One region of the Streptococcus sp. HMSC061E03 genome, then DNA from elsewhere that is predicted to be linked to it. Evidence: predicted binding sites of a transcription regulator. Region 1 holds the regulator's gene; the other holds the start of a gene.
What was found. Region 1 encodes HrcA, which represses chaperone genes, less so after heat shock. Its sites were predicted from a motif close to TTAGCACTCNNNNNNNNNGAGTGCTAA; they were not measured.
Positions count from the first base shown of each region.

Region 2: the regulator HrcA is predicted to act here: its motif matches at 1,927-1,953, upstream of groES (co-chaperone GroES).

Region 1 is NZ_KV812801.1:175,894-180,468, reverse strand. It holds gene dnaK (molecular chaperone DnaK) at 1-1,491, opposite strand, end outside; gene grpE (nucleotide exchange factor GrpE) at 1,730-2,254, opposite strand; gene hrcA (heat-inducible transcriptional repressor HrcA) at 2,279-3,313, opposite strand; gene HMPREF2917_RS09715 (M15 family metallopeptidase) at 3,482-4,255, opposite strand; gene HMPREF2917_RS09710 (histidine phosphatase family protein) at 4,245-4,575, opposite strand, start outside.
Region 2 is NZ_KV812801.1:19,421-23,995, forward strand. It holds gene HMPREF2917_RS08955 (PTS mannose/fructose/sorbose/N-acetylgalactosamine transporter subunit IIC) at 1-616, shown strand, start outside; gene HMPREF2917_RS08960 (PTS system mannose/fructose/sorbose family transporter subunit IID) at 600-1,454, shown strand; gene HMPREF2917_RS08965 (hypothetical protein) at 1,553-1,846, shown strand; gene groES (co-chaperone GroES) at 1,976-2,257, shown strand; gene groL (chaperonin GroEL) at 2,279-3,904, shown strand.

The DNA.
Region 1 (4,575 bases):
CTTATCTGCTTCAGCGTTAGCTTCTGCATCTTTCATCATGCGGTCGATTTCTTCATCTGTCAAACCTGAGTTTGATTGGATAACGATTGTTTGTTCTTTTTGAGTTCCAAGATCTTTCGCTTTAACAGATACGATACCGTTCTTGTCGATGTCAAATGTAACTTCGATTTGTGGGATACCACGAGGTGCAGCTGGGATATCAGTCAATTGGAAGCGTCCAAGAGTCTTGTTATCTGCTGCCATTGGGCGTTCCCCTTGAAGAACGTGGATATCAACGGCTGGTTGGTTGTCTGCTGCAGTTGAGAAGACTTGTGATTTAGAAGTTGGAATTGTAGTGTTGCGGTCGATCAATTTTGTGAAGACTCCACCCATTGTTTCGATACCAAGTGACAATGGCGTTACGTCAAGAAGGACAACGTCTTTCACGTCACCAGTGATCACACCACCTTGGATCGCAGCACCCATAGCCACAACTTCGTCAGGGTTCACTGATTTGTTTGGTTCTTTACCAGTTTCAGCTTTAACAGCTTCTACAACGGCAGGAATACGAGTTGAACCACCGACAAGGATGACTTCGTCGATATCTGACAAGCTCAAACCTGCATCTGAAAGGGCTTGACGAACTGGAGTTTTCGTACGTTCTACAAGGTCACGAGTCAAATCATCGAATTTCGCACGAGTCAAGGTCATTTCCAAGTGAAGAGGTCCAGCAGCGCCTGCAGTGATGAATGGCAAGCTGATTTGTGTTGAAGTGACACCAGAAAGGTCTTTCTTCGCTTTTTCAGCTGCGTCTTTCAAACGTTGAAGCGCCATCTTGTCTGTTGACAAGTCGATACCATTTTCTTTCTTGAATTCTTCAACCATGTAGTCGATGATTTTTTGGTCAAAGTCGTCACCACCGAGTTTGTTATCCCCTGCAGTTGCCAATACATCAAAGACACCATCACCCAATTCAAGGATAGATACGTCGAATGTACCACCACCAAGGTCGAATACCAAGATTTTTTCTTCTTTATCAGTCTTATCCAAACCATAAGCAAGGGCTGCTGCTGTTGGTTCGTTGACGATACGTTCTACTTCAAGGCCAGCGATTTTACCAGCGTCTTTAGTTGCTTGACGTTGTGCATCGTTGAAGTAAGCTGGAACGGTGATAACAGCTTTGGTTACTTTTTCACCAAGATAATCTTCCGCATAACCTTTCAAGTATTGAAGAATCATAGCTGAGATTTCTTGTGGTGTGTATTCTTTACCGTTTGCAGAAACTTTTTCAGAAGTACCCATCTTAGATTTGATAGAGATGATGGTATCTGGGTTTGTGACTGCTTGACGTTTTGCAGCGTCACCAACGATGATTTCACCGTTTTTGAATGAAACTACAGATGGAGTTGTGCGGTTACCTTCTGGGTTTGCGATAATTTTTGATTCAGTTCCTTCAAGAACTGCTACTGCTGAGTTTGTTGTACCTAAGTCAATACCGATAATTTTAGACATATGTTTTTCTCCTTAAGTTTTTTCTTCCTTTTTTGATATTTCCCTTAAGTGGTGGGGACGTGAGCAACTCCCTTCGGGATTTCATCACTTATTTTTGAGTCTACTGTCTCAAAAATCCCCTATTTCAGTAGCACAAGCTACTGAAACTTTCACCACGGCGGGAAATATCTTCCTTGCAAGCCTCCGGCTTACGTCTTATCTTTCTTTCATAGTTTAGTGTCGTTTCGGACAAGGCAGACTAGTTATAAACCACTACCATGGCTGGGCGCAGGATGCGGTCATGGAGTTTGTAGCCTTTTTGGAAGACTTGTGCGATGGTGTCTGCTGGATGTTCATCATCTGCAGGCAAGGTTTGGATGGCCATGTGGTAGTTATGGTCAAAGGCTCCGTCCGCTGGAATTTCTTCGATTCCTTCTTCTTTCAGAGCATGTACCAAACTTTCTTGGACCATTTCCAAGCCCTTCTTCACATCATCTGTCAATCCTTCGACGGCAAGGGCACGTTCGAGGTTGTCCAGTGATGGTAAGATCGCTTTTGCCAAATCTTGGCTACGGTATTTTTGTAATTGTTGACGTTCTTCATTGGCACGGCGCTGAATATTTTGCATTTCTGCATGAGCACGAAGGTATTTGTTTTCAAATTCCTCGGCACGCGCTTGTGCTTCTTCTAACTCAGAAGGTTGGTTGCTTTCCTCTACAACTTCTTCAGTTGTTTGGGCAACTTCCTCTTCTTTCACGTCTTCTTTTTTGATATCTTCTGTCAAGGCATACACCCCTTTCATTTGGTCTTAATTTACTTCATAATGGTTGCTATTGAGGTAACGGTAGTAATCCGTCAACTTCATAACCAGTACCCGTCCGATGACATTGACCAGGCTAATCACACGCCTATAATCCATCTCTACGGGACCGATCACATGCATGAGGGCCATCCCACGATAAGGAACCAGGAACTTGTGACTAATGACCGTCACATTTTTCAAGGCCTTCTCTTGAGATTCTGCAACCAGAATCTGGGTCATTTGGTCTTCTGGCATTCCCCCTCGTAACTCCAAGGCCACGTGTTGGGGATTATCCAAAAACTGATAGGTCTGAAGATCGGCGTAGGTTAAGGATGAAACCTTTCCTTCTACAAAGACCAGTTCTTGAAACAGTTGCGAGAAGACGTAATCAAAGAGATCCAGCACATTGTCTGTCGTCTTGAAATAGCGCTGTACAATCTGTGGAATCTCCGTCCGCAAGCGGTAGTGGATATCCAAGACTGTATTTCCAATGAAGCGCTCTTGAACCAGCTGATGGAAGATTTCCAAGTCACTGGTTAAGAAATTCTTTGGAATGGCAAACTGTACAGTGACAGGCTTTGATTCATCCAAGGTCAGAACCGCCAAAGCATCGTGGTTGGATAATGGAACAATCTCAAAACCAGTCAAGCGCTGACGTGTCGGTTCAACATCCTGAATCACTGCGGTGTAACCCGTCATCTGGGCTAGTAACTTAGCTGTAGCATCCAAGATATCGTCTAACTTAAAGGCTTCGAAATCAAAGGCTTTCACCACCTGGTAGACATCTTGCTCATCAATTAACTCTAGATCAAGCGAGTTCTGAACAAAATATTGAAAACCAGCTCGACTAGGCATTCGGCCACTCGAAGTGTGGGCCTTTTCTAGTAAGCCTTGTTTTTCGAGGGCAGCCATGTCGTTTCGAATGGTCGCGCTACTGGATTGAATCACATCTTGTAGCGCTTTTGAACCGACTGGTTCGTGGGTCTTGGTAAAGATATCGACGACAAGATTGAGAATCTCATTTTGACGTTCTGTAACCATGACCTCACCTCTCTTTCATTTTTTAGCACTCTAAACACTCAAGTGCTAAACCTTGATTCTATTATACACCCATCCAAAAGAAAGTCAAGAGAAAAATCCAAAAAATTAGCACTCTTTTTTCAAGAGTGCTAAAAATCATTCTTAAGACCTAGAGAAGTGAATCTCCTCTTATTTGCCAGCCTTTTTCAATAGCTGAATATATTCTTCCAATACTAGCTGATGCTTGGCCATATACTGAGCATTTTCTACGCCAACATAACGGAAATGCCAATTCTCAAAATTCACACCCGTGATGTTGCTCTTCCCATCTGGGTAGCGAAGGACAAAGCCATATTGCGGTGCAATGGCAGCTAGCTGCATGCCCAACTCATCACTTTGACCAGCTTCGACACTCATATCAATCGCAAGCCCCGTCTGGTGTTCACTAGCACCAGGGACCTGTACCTGGGTCTGCACCTGCTTTTCAGCTTCTTCGTGCGAAAGACCACTAGCCTCTAGTTGCGCAACACGTTCATTATAGAGCTCTGTTTGCTCGGCCACACTTCGATAGCCTGATATCAAGGTTTCTTCTGGGGCAATTTTTCGAGCCGCTTCTAAAAATTGACGAGTTGGTTCTACAATCCGACTATCCACTTTGATAGCATCCACATCTGTCAATTGTGGGTTCAGCTCAGGCTTCACATTGTCACGATTGACCAAGATCAACTGCCAGTCTTTTGTCGAAACGGCTGGTAAATCTGATTTTTCTTTCTTTTTCTTAGAAGAAGAGGGAGTCGTTACAGCTGTTTTTTTAGCCTTCCAAAACTGAAGCCCTGAAAACAAGCTTGGCTTCGCTAAGTAAGCACCAATTCCCGATCCAAGGACCACAAGAAGAAAGAAACTCAATAGGTAAGGCCACCATTTCTTACGTTTTTTTCTTGCGCGTCTATACTTATTCGTCATGGCCACCCTCTAGAAGTTTTGCTCCAACCTTACGATAGGACAGATCCCCAATCTTTTCAATACTGAAAGCACCATCTTCATAAGCCAAAACCGTCACGCTTCCGTTGTCCAAGACCAATTCTTCGACCGCTTTTGGATCGATGAGATAAATCAAGGTCGTAATGGTCATGCCGTGGCTGACCACAATAGCATTGCCACCGCCAGCTGCTTCTACCTCTTTTGCGATGGCCTCAAATCCTTCTTTAATCCGGCCACTCAAGGCACTCCAGGATTCAGCCCAACCCGTGGTATCCACTTCAACGATCCCTTCTGCTAACTCC
Region 2 (4,575 bases), 160 kb from region 1:
CGATGTGCGTGCCATCTCTTACATCGGTGTTCCTCTTGCTATCTTGTTTGTGCATGCTAATAACATCACAGATGAAGCAGGAATCGCCGCAGCTGCAGCTCCAATCGGTGCAGCCGTTGGGACAATTGGTACAGTTCTTTTCTACGGTACCGCTACTATGAACTTGGTTTGGCAACACATTGGTTGGAAAGCCGTTGAAGAAGGAAACTTCAAAAAACTCTACGCAGTTGACTGGGTTTACCCTTGGATCTCTCACTTCCTCTTCTCTTTCCTTCCAACAATGATTATCACCAAATACGGTGAAAACATGGTTGATTTGATGAAACAATACCTTCCTATGGATGGTTACTGGATGAAAGCCCTCTTTACAGTCGGTGCTCTTCTCCCATGTGTCGGTATTGCCATCTTGTTGAAACAAATTGTTACAGAAGCAACTGACTTCATTCCATTCTTTGTTGGATTTACCTTGGCAAAATCTCTCGGATTGAACTTGGTATCCAGTGCCGTTGTTTCATTAATCTTTGCAGTAATCTACTATGAACTTGAAGTGATCAAATCGATGAAAGCTGCTCCAGCCGGAGTGGTGGACCAAGACGATGATGAGGAGGATATTTAAAATGGCTGATAGAAAGAAAATTTCAAAGAAAACATTAGCAAAAGCATTCCATCATTGGTATTATGGTCATTTGACTTGTTTCTCTCAAGAACATATGCAAACCTTCGGGTACTTGACTTCTATGCTTCCAATCGTAGAAGAAATGTATGATACAAAAGAAGAACAAAAGGATGCTATGCAAACCTATACGGCCTTCTTCAACACTGAACCACAACTTGGATCTCTTGTTGTAGGGATCACAGCTGGTTTGGAAGAAGCGCGTGCAAACGGAGATGCAGTAGATGGCGAAACCATCAACGGTATGCGTGCCGGTTTGATGGGACCAATCGCTGGTATTGGAGACTCATTGGTCGTTGGTACCTTGATTCCAGTTCTATTAGGGATTGCCCTTGGACTTTCTAAAGGTGGTAACGTCGCTGGTGCTCTCTTCTACATCGTCGTATGGAACCTCTTAGTCTACTTTGGTATGCGCTTTGCCTTCTTCAAAGGTTACCAATTAGGGGATAAAGCCGTTGAATTCCTTGTAGGACCAAAAGGACAAGCTCTTCGTAAAGCGATCAGCGTTGTCGGTGGTATGGTTATCGGTGCCGTAGCAGCTACTTGGGTATCTGTTACAACAGCCCTTCAATTCAAGAATTCTGAAGGAAAAGTCTTCTTGAACATCCAAGAAAAGATCGATGGTGTTTATCCAGGTCTCTTGACAGCAGCCTTCATCACTCTTTGCTGGTGGTTGATGTCTAAGAAAAAAATTTCACCAAACAAAGTTATGTTACTTCTCGTTGTAGTTGCTTTGATCGGTGTTGCCCTTGGTATCTTTGACCCACATCTTAAATACTAAGGTAAAAAAACGAATTTGCTAGTAGGAGTTTTTGAGAATGAAGTGAATGGACCTCCTTTACTTGCACTTCATTCTCAATTTTTATCAGGAGGAATCCCATGGTTACAAAACAAGAACTTGTCAATGGATATGAAACAGAAATCAAGTACCAACGCCACATGCTTGAAAACCTTGGTCGTTGGTTCAGCTTACTCTTTATCATTGCCAGTATTGGTGTGGTATTGATCTATCTCTTTCACAAAAGTTTCCTTCCACTCTTGATCCTCGGGATTTTACTAGCCTTGATTGGAATTTTAGGCATGATTGTTTTTGGATATGGCATCTACCGCGGGCGGATCAATCTTCAAAAAGTGATCGATGATTTCAATCAAAAATTGACAATTTTAAATTGAAATTTTAGAAACATCTCATCTATTTTTGAGGTGTTTTTTTCTTGACTATTTCTGACCAAGTGATACAATAGAAACATAAGTTAGCACTTACGTATAGAGAGTGCTAAAAACACGTATGGAGGAATGAACATGTTAAAACCATTAGGAGACCGTGTGGTCTTAAAAGTAGAAGAAAAAGAACAGACTGTTGGAGGTTTTGTCCTCGCAGGTGCGAGCAAGGCCGATACAAAAACAGCTGAAGTGGTTGCCGTTGGTGAAGGTGTGCGTACCCTAAGTGGTGAACTCATCGCTCCAGCTGTAAAAGCAGGAGACCACGTTTTGGTTGAAAGCCATGCAGGAATTGAAGTGAAAGATGGGGAAGAAACCTACACCATCGTTGGAACAGCAAACATTCTTGCAATTGTAGAGTAAGAGAAGAAAGAGGTAAGAGAAATGGCAAAAGATATTAAATTTTCATCTGATGCACGTTCTGCAATGGTCCGTGGTGTCGATGTCTTAGCAGATACAGTGAAAGTTACGTTGGGCCCTAAAGGGCGCAATGTGGTTCTTGAAAAATCATTTGGTTCACCCTTGATCACAAATGATGGGGTGACCATCGCAAAAGAAATTGAATTGGAAGACCATTTTGAAAATATGGGTGCTAAATTGGTGTCAGAAGTGGCTTCTAAGACCAATGATATCGCAGGTGACGGTACAACGACCGCAACGGTCTTGACTCAAGCTATCGTCCGTGAAGGGATCAAAAACGTCACTGCAGGTGCTAACCCAATTGGCATCCGCCGTGGGATCGAGACCGCTGTTGCAACAGCAGTAGAAGCTTTGAAAAACAATGCGATTCCAGTATCGAGCAAGGAAGCGATTGCTCAAGTAGCTGCTGTGTCTTCTCGTTCTGAAAAAGTCGGTGAGTACATCTCTGAAGCCATGGAAAAAGTTGGCAAAGATGGGGTCATCACCATTGAAGAGTCTCGTGGAATGGAAACCGAGCTTGAAGTGGTTGAAGGCATGCAGTTTGACCGTGGTTACCTCTCACAATACATGGTCACTGATAATGAAAAAATGGTGGCAGATCTTGAAAATCCATACATTTTGATCACTGACAAAAAGATCTCAAACATCCAAGAAATCTTGCCATTGTTGGAAAGCATTCTTCAAAGCAACCGTCCACTCTTGATCATCGCAGATGATGTAGATGGCGAAGCTCTTCCAACACTTGTCTTGAACAAGATCCGCGGTACCTTTAATGTCGTAGCTGTTAAGGCACCAGGATTTGGTGATCGCCGCAAAGCCATGCTAGAAGATATCGCTATCTTGACAGGTGGAACTGTTATCACAGAAGATCTCGGTCTTGAATTGAAAGATGCAACCATTGAAGCCCTTGGTCAAGCAGCTAAAGTTTCAGTCGATAAAGACAGTACTGTCATTGTCGAAGGTTCTGGTAACCCAGAAGCGATCGCTAACCGTGTTGCGGTCATCAAGTCACAAATCGAAACCACAACCTCTGAATTTGACCGTGAAAAATTACAAGAACGTTTGGCTAAATTGTCTGGTGGCGTTGCCGTAATCAAGGTTGGTGCTGCAACAGAAACAGAATTGAAAGAAATGAAACTCCGTATCGAAGATGCCCTTAATGCGACTCGCGCAGCCGTTGAAGAAGGGATCGTTGCCGGAGGTGGTACAGCTCTTGTCAATGTCATCTCTGCAGTCGCAGCCCTTGAATTAGAAGGGGATGAAGCAACAGGACGCAATATCGTTCTTCGTGCTTTGGAAGAGCCAGTGCGCCAAATTGCCCACAATGCCGGTTACGAAGGATCTATTGTGATTGATCGCTTGAAAAATGCCGAAGTCGGAACAGGTTTCAATGCTGCAACAGGTGAATGGGTGAATATGATTGATGCAGGAATCATCGACCCAGTTAAAGTGAGCCGTTCAGCCCTTCAAAACGCCGCTTCCGTAGCGAGTCTGATCTTGACGACCGAAGCAGTCGTAGCCAACAAACCAGAACCAGCAGCCCCAGCAGGACCAGGAATGGATCCAAGCATGATGGGTGGGATGATGTAACACACTTAGCCTAATGGGTGCTAAAGCACCTCATTAGGCTACGGCAAGCACCATGGTGCCTTGCCGAAGTGTCTTACTAAGAAAATAAAGAAGGCGTTATAGGCCTTCTTTATTTTCTGTCGTAACTGTTACACGATTGAGGCTATACCTCTCATCGTTGGATAGTAGCCACTATGTTGCGGCCTGGCTAATCGTCTTACTAGCTCAAAGAGAGTGGGACAGAAATCGGTAATTCGTTAGAATTCGATTTCGTCGTCCCACCTCCGCACAGTTGAGTAGGGCTGTATAAGCTGATGAAATCAGCGTATTAGAGCCCACTCAACCACTGCGTCTTGCTCTACAATCCAAAAATAATTGAGAGGCTAGGACTTTTGTCCCAGCCTCTTTTTATCGTGCTTTGGGATTTTCATTTATTATGGAATAATATTTTTATTTTAAATTTTGTAACAGAAATGATAAATACTAATTAAAGAGGACTTGCGTAGATGCTTGGGAATCAAGCATTTGCGGTGTTTTCAGGCAGAGGGATATTTGCCAACAAATTGCAATACAAATTAACTGATTTTGTAATAATTCTAGTGTATACTAGTAAGAGTAGATCACAGGTCTACATTGTTGCAAGGGGAGAACTTCCCACATACATGTCTATTGACAATAAAACTTGATCGTAA